Regions from separate parts of the Streptomyces qianjiangensis genome, predicted to be linked through region 2. Evidence: riboswitches for the same ligand, from Rfam matches in the RefSeq annotation. Region 2 holds a riboswitch; each other region holds the start of a gene.
The links. Region 2 has a riboswitch for cyclic di-AMP ahead of N8I87_RS19100 (M23 family metallopeptidase). Riboswitches for the same ligand answer to the same signal wherever they lie in the genome.
Positions count from the first base shown of each region.

Region 1: linked by a shared signal. The riboswitch ahead of N8I87_RS24530 (C40 family peptidase) and the one ahead of N8I87_RS19100 (M23 family metallopeptidase) in region 2 are both predicted to bind cyclic di-AMP.
Region 3: linked by a shared signal. The riboswitch ahead of N8I87_RS23465 (transglycosylase SLT domain-containing protein) and the one ahead of N8I87_RS19100 (M23 family metallopeptidase) in region 2 are both predicted to bind cyclic di-AMP.
Region 4: linked by a shared signal. The riboswitch ahead of N8I87_RS16500 (LysM peptidoglycan-binding domain-containing protein) and the one ahead of N8I87_RS19100 (M23 family metallopeptidase) in region 2 are both predicted to bind cyclic di-AMP.

Region 1 covers NZ_CP106798.1:5,289,227-5,291,404, forward strand. The annotation lists gene N8I87_RS24525 (tellurite resistance/C4-dicarboxylate transporter family protein) at 1-26, opposite strand, end outside; gene N8I87_RS24530 (C40 family peptidase) at 217-1,431, opposite strand; cyclic di-AMP (ydaO/yuaA leader) riboswitch at 1,440-1,612, opposite strand; gene pcrA (DNA helicase PcrA) at 1,886-2,178, shown strand, end outside.
Region 2 covers NZ_CP106798.1:4,157,831-4,160,008, forward strand. The annotation lists gene N8I87_RS19095 (PrsW family intramembrane metalloprotease) at 1-45, shown strand, start outside; gene N8I87_RS19100 (M23 family metallopeptidase) at 167-1,207, opposite strand; cyclic di-AMP (ydaO/yuaA leader) riboswitch at 1,217-1,374, opposite strand; tRNA gene N8I87_RS19105 (tRNA-Met) at 1,683-1,756, opposite strand; gene N8I87_RS19110 (dihydrofolate reductase family protein) at 1,806-2,178, opposite strand, start outside.
Region 3 covers NZ_CP106798.1:5,075,359-5,077,536, reverse strand. The annotation lists gene N8I87_RS23470 (CocE/NonD family hydrolase) at 1-367, shown strand, start outside; cyclic di-AMP (ydaO/yuaA leader) riboswitch at 629-810, shown strand; gene N8I87_RS23465 (transglycosylase SLT domain-containing protein) at 816-1,310, shown strand; gene N8I87_RS23460 (HAD family hydrolase) at 1,355-2,161, opposite strand.
Region 4 covers NZ_CP106798.1:3,613,554-3,615,731, reverse strand. The annotation lists gene N8I87_RS16505 (LysM peptidoglycan-binding domain-containing protein) at 1-760, shown strand, start outside; cyclic di-AMP (ydaO/yuaA leader) riboswitch at 944-1,112, shown strand; gene N8I87_RS16500 (LysM peptidoglycan-binding domain-containing protein) at 1,117-1,779, shown strand; gene eno (phosphopyruvate hydratase) at 2,082-2,178, shown strand, end outside.

The sequences.
Region 1 (2,178 bases), 1.1 Mb from region 2:
GCGCGCAGGGGTGAGGAGGCGGGCATGGGCCCGATGCTAAAGAGCCGTGCGCGCCTTGCGAGCGGGGCACGCGCGCGCGTGCCGGGAAAAACGCGCGGGTGCGGGACACGTGGGTGGGGGACAGGGGCGCGTGCGTGCGCGGTCGCGGTTCACCACGGCTGCGGCGCTCGCGTCACCACGGCCGCGGTGCTCGCGCCCCTGCCCCACCGATCTCTCTCACGCCGGCCGTACCACGCTGTGGATGATCGACGCGCCGCCGTAGTAGATCGACTCCTCGCGGACGTAGGCGCCGGGCTTCGGGGCGTGGATCATCATGCCGTTGCCGATGTAGATGCCGACGTGGCTGATGTCGTCGTAGAAGAAGATCAGGTCGCCGGGCTCGGCGTTGGTGAGCGAGACCGTGGTGCCCACGTTGACCTGGTCCCAGGTGGTACGCGGAAGGCTGACGCCCGCGGCCCGCCAGGCAGCCGAGGTGAGGCCGGAGCAGTCGTAGGAGTCGGGGCCGGTGGCGCCCCAGACGTACGGCTTGCCGATCTGGGCGCGGGCGAAGGCGATCGCCTTCGCGGCCTTGGTGGCGTACGAGGAGTCCGAGGACGAGCCGGTCGACCCCGTCGAGGTGGACGAGCCCGAGGAGCCCGAAGAACTGGACGAGCTCGACGAGCTCGAGGCGGCGGCCTTCTTCGCCGCCTCCTCGGCCGCCTGCTTCTTCGCGAGCTCCTCGGCTGCCTGCTTCTTGGCGAGCGCCGCGGCCTGGCGTGCGGCCTCCTCCTGCTTCTGCTTCTCGATCGCGGCGAGCCGGGCCTTCTCCTGTGCCGTCAGCGTGGACAGCAGCTCGCGAGCCGAGGAGAGCTTCTTCTGGACGGTGGCCTTGGCGGTCTTCAGCTCGTTCTGCGACTCGGTCAGCGTCTGGAGGCTCTTGGCGGCCTCCTGCCGCTTCTTCATGGTCGCCGACTGCTGGGTGACGTAGTCGTCGACCGCGCCCTTCTGCCACGAGGTCATCCGGCCCATCAGCTGGGTCTGGTCGAAGTAGTCCTGCGGGGAGTTCGAGAGCAGGAAGGTGGCGGTGTCGGGCGCGGCGGTCCCGGTGCGGTACTGGGCGGCGGCGAACGTACCCAGTTCCTCACGCGCCTTGTTGAGCTTGTCCGTGCGCCGCGCCACGTCGTCCAGCAGGGTGTCGACGGTCTTGCGCTGCTTGCCGGACTTCTCCTTGGCCGCGTTGTACTTCTCGGTCGCCGACTCCGCCTGGCGGTACAGGTCGTCGACCTTCTTCTCGACCTCCTCGATGCTCGGCTTGTCGCCGCCGGGGGAGGGCGTGGCGTTGGCGGTCTGGGAGAGCAGGGCCACGGAGGTGAGCGCGGCGGTGGCGATGGCGGGGGTGCGTATGCCTGCTACTAGGGAACTCGCGGGGCGCGACTTGCGGTGCGACGCCAAGGGAGGCGACTCCTTCCATGTTCCGCCTACCGAGTTAGCTGTCGGGTTCGGGCGGGTGGTTCGGAAGGGTTGCCCTACGGCCGCTTCTCCGGGGGGAGGTTCGGCCGATTCACCCCAAGGTCGGTTGGGTCCCCGGCTCCAGGTGCCGTGGCGGGCACACCGGACTCGGCGGAGGCCGCGCGGCCCGGCGACGTTCGCCGGTGGGGGTCGTACGGCCCGCCCGAGACGGTAGCCAACTGGTGTGGCCCGTGTGAAGGTTGATGGGCGATATGCCCGATACATTTTCGTGACCTGATGCAGAATTCCGCCCGTGTGACAGCATGCCTGCGGAGCGTGAGACAGTTGTCCGGCTCATGCATCGGGAAGATCCCCGCGAGATCCCCCGCGCGCGGGGCCGGTCCCGTTTCCGGGGCGGCGGTCGTTTGTCGGTGGGGCGCCCTAGACTCGGAGAGCGATGAGCAGCCTCTTTGACGACAGCTTCCTGGCGGACCTCCAGACCCCTCACGGGCGCGAGGAGGAGCCTCCGCCGCCGCCCGAGGACGATCACGCTCCGGAGTCGGTTCCGGACGATCTGTTCGGTGGGAAGTTCGACGTGCCGCCGGACCGGGACAACTACTACCGCGACGGCGCCCCGCGCCCGGTGATCGACGCCGCGGCGCTGCTGGAGGGGCTGAACGAGAACCAGCGCGCGGCCGTCGTCCACGCCGGTTCCCCGCTGCTCATCGTGGCCGGCGCCGGATCCGGCAA
Region 2 (2,178 bases):
TACCCGGCCGCGCCGTATCCCGCGTACAACCCCTATCGGCCTTAGGGCGCAGCGGACAGGCGTGGCACACGGCTGCGCCGACTCGGAAGAGGTCCCGCAAACACCTGACCGGCGGTCCTGACGTCGGGGGGTGCCGTCAGGACCGCCGGGGGTTCGACAGGTTGGGTCAGGGGTTGAGGCCCTTGCCCCGCAGCCATGTCATCGGGTCGGTCCCGGTGGCCTGGCCGCCCGGGTGGACCTCCAGGTGCAGATGCGGGCCCGTGACGTTACCGGTGGCGCCGACGCGGCCGATGACGTCGCCGGTGCTGACCTTCTGCCCGGCGGAGACGCTGATCGAGGACTGGTGGCAGAACCACAGCTCGGTGCCGTCGTCGAGGGTGAGGATCGTGCGGTAGCCGTAGGAGCCGGCCCAGCCCGCCTCGGTGATCGTGCCGCTGTGGATGGCCTTGATGAGCGTGCCCGTGGGCGCGGCGAAGTCGAGGCCGGTGTGGTAGCCGGAGGACCACATGGCGCCGGCCTGACCGAAGGTCGAGGTGATCGTGTACGAGGAGGTCGGCAGCGTGTACTGCTTGGCCAGCGCGGCCAGGCGCGCGGCCTCGGCCTTCTTCTTGGCCGCGGCCTCCGCCGCCGCCTTGGCGTCGGCGGCCTTGGCGGCGGCCTCCTTCTCGGCCTTGGCGGCCGCGGCGGCGACCTGCCTGTCCGCGGCGGCCGCGGCAGCGGCGGCGGCCTTGGTCTCGACCTGGCCCTGCTGCTTCTCGGCCTGGGCCATGATGCGGTTGCGCAGCGCCTCACCGGCGTCGGAGGCGCCCTGGGTGCGGTCGGCGGAGGTCGTGCCGACGCTGCTGAGCGCGGTCGCGGAGCCCTTGGCGGGGGCCTCGTCCGGGGTGCTGTCGCCGAGCAGGGAGCTGACGGAGGGCAGGTCGGGCATGGAGATGGACACCGGCGGCTTGCCGGTGTTGGCGCTGGCCATGCCGCCCGCGCCGACGGCTGCTATGACGCCGACGCCCAGGACCGTGGAGCTACGGGCGAGTCCGCCGCCGCGCTGCTTGCCGACGCGGTGCCGGCCGCGTACCGGGCTGAGGGACTCCTCGGTGGGGTTCCACTCCTCCCACGGGCCCTCGTCGGTGCGGTAGCTGCCGTAGCCGAAGGACTCGGTGTGCTCGCTCGGCACGAATGGGGCTGTGGGGGCAGGCCGGTTGGACGCCACGCGGGCGTACTCCTTTCCTTCCGTCGCCTACCGGGTTAGCTGACGGGTTCGGAGCAGGAAGGTCTCCTACGCGCGCATACAGGCCGTGCCTCCACGGCGGCATCCGCGTGATTCACCCCAAGGTGGTGGTTCCCCGGTTCCCTTGCGGGATTCGGCGCGTGCGCACGGAGCCGACTCTTGTGACGGCTGGGACGACCGCGCTGCGTTATCGAACGTTAATAGACCCAGCTGTCAGATTCCAAGCCGTTCTGCTTGATCATTAATGTTTTTACTGCGGGACTTACCTGCCACGACCGATGAAAATCGGGCGAGTTGACCGCAGCACACGAGTCACAACGTTTTTGATGGTGACTCAGATGTTATGCGGAGGGCTTTCGTCCGGTCACTCTTCGTGATAATCGCCTGGCCGTCGCCTGGTCGCACAAAACACCCAGGGCCGGAATCCATGAACTGGATTCCGGCCCTGAGCCTTGAGTAGCGGGGACAGGATTTGAACCTGCGACCTCTGGGTTATGAGCCCAGCGAGCTACCGAGCTGCTCCACCCCGCGTCGGTGTGCCTCAAGCATACGTCATGCTCAGGGGTGCAAGCGCACAGGTTTATTCGAGGGCCGGCAGATGGCGGTTCGGCGCCTTGGCCCGGTCCTCGTACTCGGGCAGCACGACGACATCCACGCCCTGGCCCGTCAGCAGCCCGCTGCCGTCGGCGCCCGGCACGAACGTGTCCGGCTCCCGCCAGGCCGTGACCACCCGCCGTACCCCGGCGTCCAGGATCAGCCGCGCACAGGGAGCGGGCCGTGACGCCCGGCGGGCGCAGGGCTCCAGGCTGCTGTACACCGTGGCGGCGGCCAGCCTCGGGTCGGCCGGGTCGATCTTGGCCAGCGCCGCCTCCTCGGCGTGCACGACCGGGTCGTCGCCCTCCCGCGAGTGACCGCGGGCCAGCTCGGTGCCGTCGGCGGCCACCACGACAGCG
Region 3 (2,178 bases), 920 kb from region 2:
CGAACCGCGCCCCGAGCGGCTGGTGGTGCGGGACCTGGCGAAGGGCGAGTGGCGTCTGGAGGTCGACCCGCGCCACGGCGGCACGCGGCAGTACCCCGACGGACTGGAGTGCACCGAGGACGCGCGGGAGACGTACACGATCACCGAGAAGGACCCCCTGTCGGCCCGCACCCACTCGGAGTGGTCGATCCGGCTGCACCGTCCGGAGTCGGCCTGGGACACGACGGTCAGGACCCGGTCGGACATCACCTGTGACGCGGAACACTTCCTCGTCTCCGACGAGGTGATCTGCGCGGAGGGCGGCGAGGTGGTCTTCCACCGGACGTGGGAGAAGCGCGTCCGGCGGAGCCCCGTGAACCCCCTGTGACCTGCATGTCTGATTTGCCGTGAATGTTATTCCGTGAGTTGGGTCACGCCACCTCATGTCGGCTCACATCCACCCAAACACCCGTTTGCCCTTTTCCCACCGGCCAGTTGAGGCTGTGCAACCGCAAAGGATCAAGTGCCCCATACGCCTCACACCAAGGTCAATCGGTGCGTTCTGTGAATCAGGTACTTGTTCCCGACATGTGCTCTCGCATAGCTTCCGGGCCAGTCAGGCGGAACGCCGAATCCTGCCGCCGCCCGACGTAACCCATCGACGAACTCATTCGCGTAGGCAGGAGCGGGGGACCCAGGTAGACCGCCGGACCGGACGACACACGTCGCACGGAACGGCTCGGGGTGAAGTCGCGCAGCCTCAGGGCGGCACGGCCGGGCACCTCCCCGCCCGAACCCGACAGCTCACCTCGCAGGCGACGGAGAGGAAGTCCCCCATGTTCGCTGCCGCTCAGCCCCGCCGCACCAACCGCCTCGTCCGCAAGCTCGCCGTCGTCGGCACCGGCGCCGCGGTGCTCGCCCTCCCGCTCATCGGCGCGACCACGGCCTCGGCCGCCCCCGCCGCCACGCCCGCCGCGGCCGCCACGGCCGAGACGACCCTGGCCGGCTACCCGAACAACCTCGACGGCTGGATCCGTGAGTCCCTCGCCATCATGAAGGAACGGCACATTCCGGGCTCGTACAACGGCATCTACCGCAACATCATGCGTGAGTCGTCGGGCAACCCGCGGGCCATCAACCTGTGGGACTCCAACGCGGCCAAGGGCATCCCGTCCAAGGGCCTGCTCCAGGTCATCGACCCGACGTTCAACGCGTACCACGTGGTCGGGACGTCGTTCGACATCTACGACCCGGTCGCCAACATCACCGCCGCCTGCAACTACGCGGCCGCGCGGTACGGCTCGATGGACAACGTCTTCGGCGCGTACTGACGGACGTTTCGGGGAGTACCGGCGGCCCCCCCGAAACGGGAGAGCTACGCGAAGAGTCTTTCGAGGACGACGGCGATGCCGTCGTCCTCGTTCGACAAGGTGATCTCGTCGGCCACCGCCTTGAGTTCGGGATGGGCGTTGGCCATCGCCACACCGCGGGCGGCCCAGTCGAACATCGGGATGTCGTTGGGCATGTCCCCGAAGGCGATGGCCCGCCGGGCGCTCAGCCCCAGGTGTTCGGCGGCCAGCGCCAGACCGGTCGCCTTCGTGATGCCGCACGGCTGGAGTTCGACGGTCCCCGGCCCGGACATGGTGACCGTCGCCAGCGAACCCACGACATCACGGGCAGTCGCCGCCAACTCGTCGTCGGACAGCGCGTGATGGCGGAGCAGGACCTTGCTGATGGGTTCGCACCACAGATCGTCGCGCCGCTGGACCCGTACGGCGGGCAGGGTGGGGTGCGGCATCAGATACCCCGGCTCGATGAGCGTGAGCCCGTCCACCCCGTCCTGGTCGACGGCCGCGTACACCTGACCCACCTCGGCCTCGATCTTGCCGAGCGCGGTCTCGGCCAACTCCGGGTCCAGGGTGACCGACCACAGCAGACGGTCCGCGCCGGCGTCGTACAACTGCGCGCCCTGTCCGCACACCGCGAGCCCCCTGCTGCCGAGTTCATCGAGCAGCGGCCGTACTCTCGGCGCCGGGCGCCCCGTCACCACGAGGTGCTGCGCACCGGCCCCCACCGTCCGCGCGAGCGCCGCGCGGGAGCGGTCGGAGAGGGTGTCGTCGCCGCGGAGCAGCGTCCCGTCCAGATCGGTGGCGACGAGTGAATAAGCGGGGGGAGCGGCCATGATCAGAGAATACGGAC
Region 4 (2,178 bases), 540 kb from region 2:
CACCAGCCCGGACGAGGCGAGCCGTTCGCAGCAGATAGCCGTCGCGGAGAAGGTCCTCGACGATCAGGGCACGAAGCCCTGGGCCACCTGTGCGGTGCTCTCCGGGCTCACCGAGAACTCCGGGTCGGTCGACGTCGACACCGGCGTCTCGCCGTCCGATTCGCCTGGCTCCTCCGATTCTTCGGACTCCTCCGACTCCTCTGATTCGTCCGGCTCATCCCGTTCGCGCTCGAAGTCGGACTCCTCGGGGAACGTCGACGGCGGCAATGAGGAGAAGGGCGAGGACAAAGGTAAGGAAGAGGACAAGAGCGAGGACAACGGGGCGAAGAGTAATGACAACAGTAAGGGCGAAGATTCCACCAAGTCGGACAAGTCGGGATCCGTAGGCTCGGAAAATTCGCAGGGGGGCGGTAGTGAACCCTCAGAAGCCCCTAAATCGGATGAATCGGACAACTCTTGGCGGGGCGGGGGGTCTTGGAGTCTGGTCGACACCGGTGCGATCGGCGGCGGCCGTCATCGCGGGTGCTGTGCGGACGAAAGCACAGCAATCGGTCAGGACTCCGCCTCGGTGGCCCGTCATGCCTCGCAGACCTACACCGTCCGCGACGGCGACACCCTCGTGTCCATCGCCGACTCCTTTGGCGTCGACGGCGGATGGCGCGCGCTCTATGCCGCGAACAAGGCCGTCATCGGTACCGACCCGAACGACATCACTCCCGGTCAGACCCTGGACGTCGCTGCCGAAAACGGCGGAAAGTAGCGGGAGTTGACGTCCCACTTTCACGCCTAATGTCCGGTTTGGTGAAAGTGTGGGATGAGTCTCAGAAGCCCTGATCGTCTTTGAAATTCCCCGGATCGCGTGTCTACGGTCGAGTCCGCTCGTCACCACGAGCCCCGGCTGTCGCAACGCCGAGTCCTGCCAGCGGCCGTACGGGAACAGTCGTCGCGTCATGCGCCGCAGGCAGGAGCGGGGGACCCAAGGTAAGTGCCGCGCCGGACAGTTGAGCCGGAGCGGCTAGGGGTGGAGCCACGCCTCCTGGTGGAGGTGTGGCCGGGCAACTCAACCGGCCCGAACCCGACAGCTCACCTCGCAGGCGTCGGTGAGGGGATCCATCCATGCTGTTTTCCGCCCAGGGCAAGCACCGCCGTCCCTCGAAGGCCAAGGCCACCCGTGCCATCGCGCTCGCCGGTGTCGCCGGCGCCGCCGTCGTCGCCCCGCTGATGGCCTCCGGCACCGCCTCCGCCGCCACCGCCTCCGAGTGGGACGCCGTCGCCAAGTGCGAGTCCGGCGGCAACTGGTCCATCAACACCGGCAACGGCTACTACGGCGGTCTGCAGTTCTCCGCCTCGACGTGGTCCGCCTACGGCGGCACGAAGTACGCCGGCACCGCCGACAAGGCCACCAAGGCGCAGCAGATAGAGATCGCCGAGAAGGTCCTCGCCGCCCAGGGCAAGGGCGCCTGGCCGGTCTGCGGCACGGGCCTGTCCAGCACCCCCTACAGCGGCGCCGCGGCGAGCACCGCCCCCCGCTCGACCGAGAAGCCCGCCGCCTCCCGCTCCGCCGAGCGCCCGGCCGCGGCCAAGACCGTCACCACCCCGACCGGTAAGAAGGTCAAGAAGGGCGACGGCGAGTACAAGGTCGTCAAGGGCGACACCCTCGGCTCGATCGCCCAGAAGCACAAGGTCAAGGGCGGTTGGCAGAAGCTGTTCAAGCTGAACAAGGACATCGTCCAGGACGCGGACCTCATCTACCCGGGCCAGCGGCTCCACCTGAAGTGATGCGCGGTCGGTAGCCCGGCCGCAAGAACCACAGCCGGCCCCCGTCCCCACGGTCTCCCCGCCCCGGTGCGTATTCCCCCGTACGCGCCGGGGCGGGGCTTGTTCATGGGGTGCTGTGCTCGCGTTCATGGGGCGCTGTGCTCGAGCCGTTCTCCACCCGCCTTTGTTTCGAGCCGGAACAATGGGTACGGTCGGACCCTGTCCACGGGACGGTCGGTCGGTGGCCGATCCCCCCGGGACGGTTAGGCTCTAGTCGCAAGGCACCCCAGCCCCGCACTTCCAGCGTCACATCCATGAAGGAGATGCTCGTGCCGTCCATCGACGTCGTCGTAGCCCGGGAAATCCTGGACTCCCGAGGCAACCCCACGGTCGAGGTCGAGGTCGGCCTCGACGACGGCA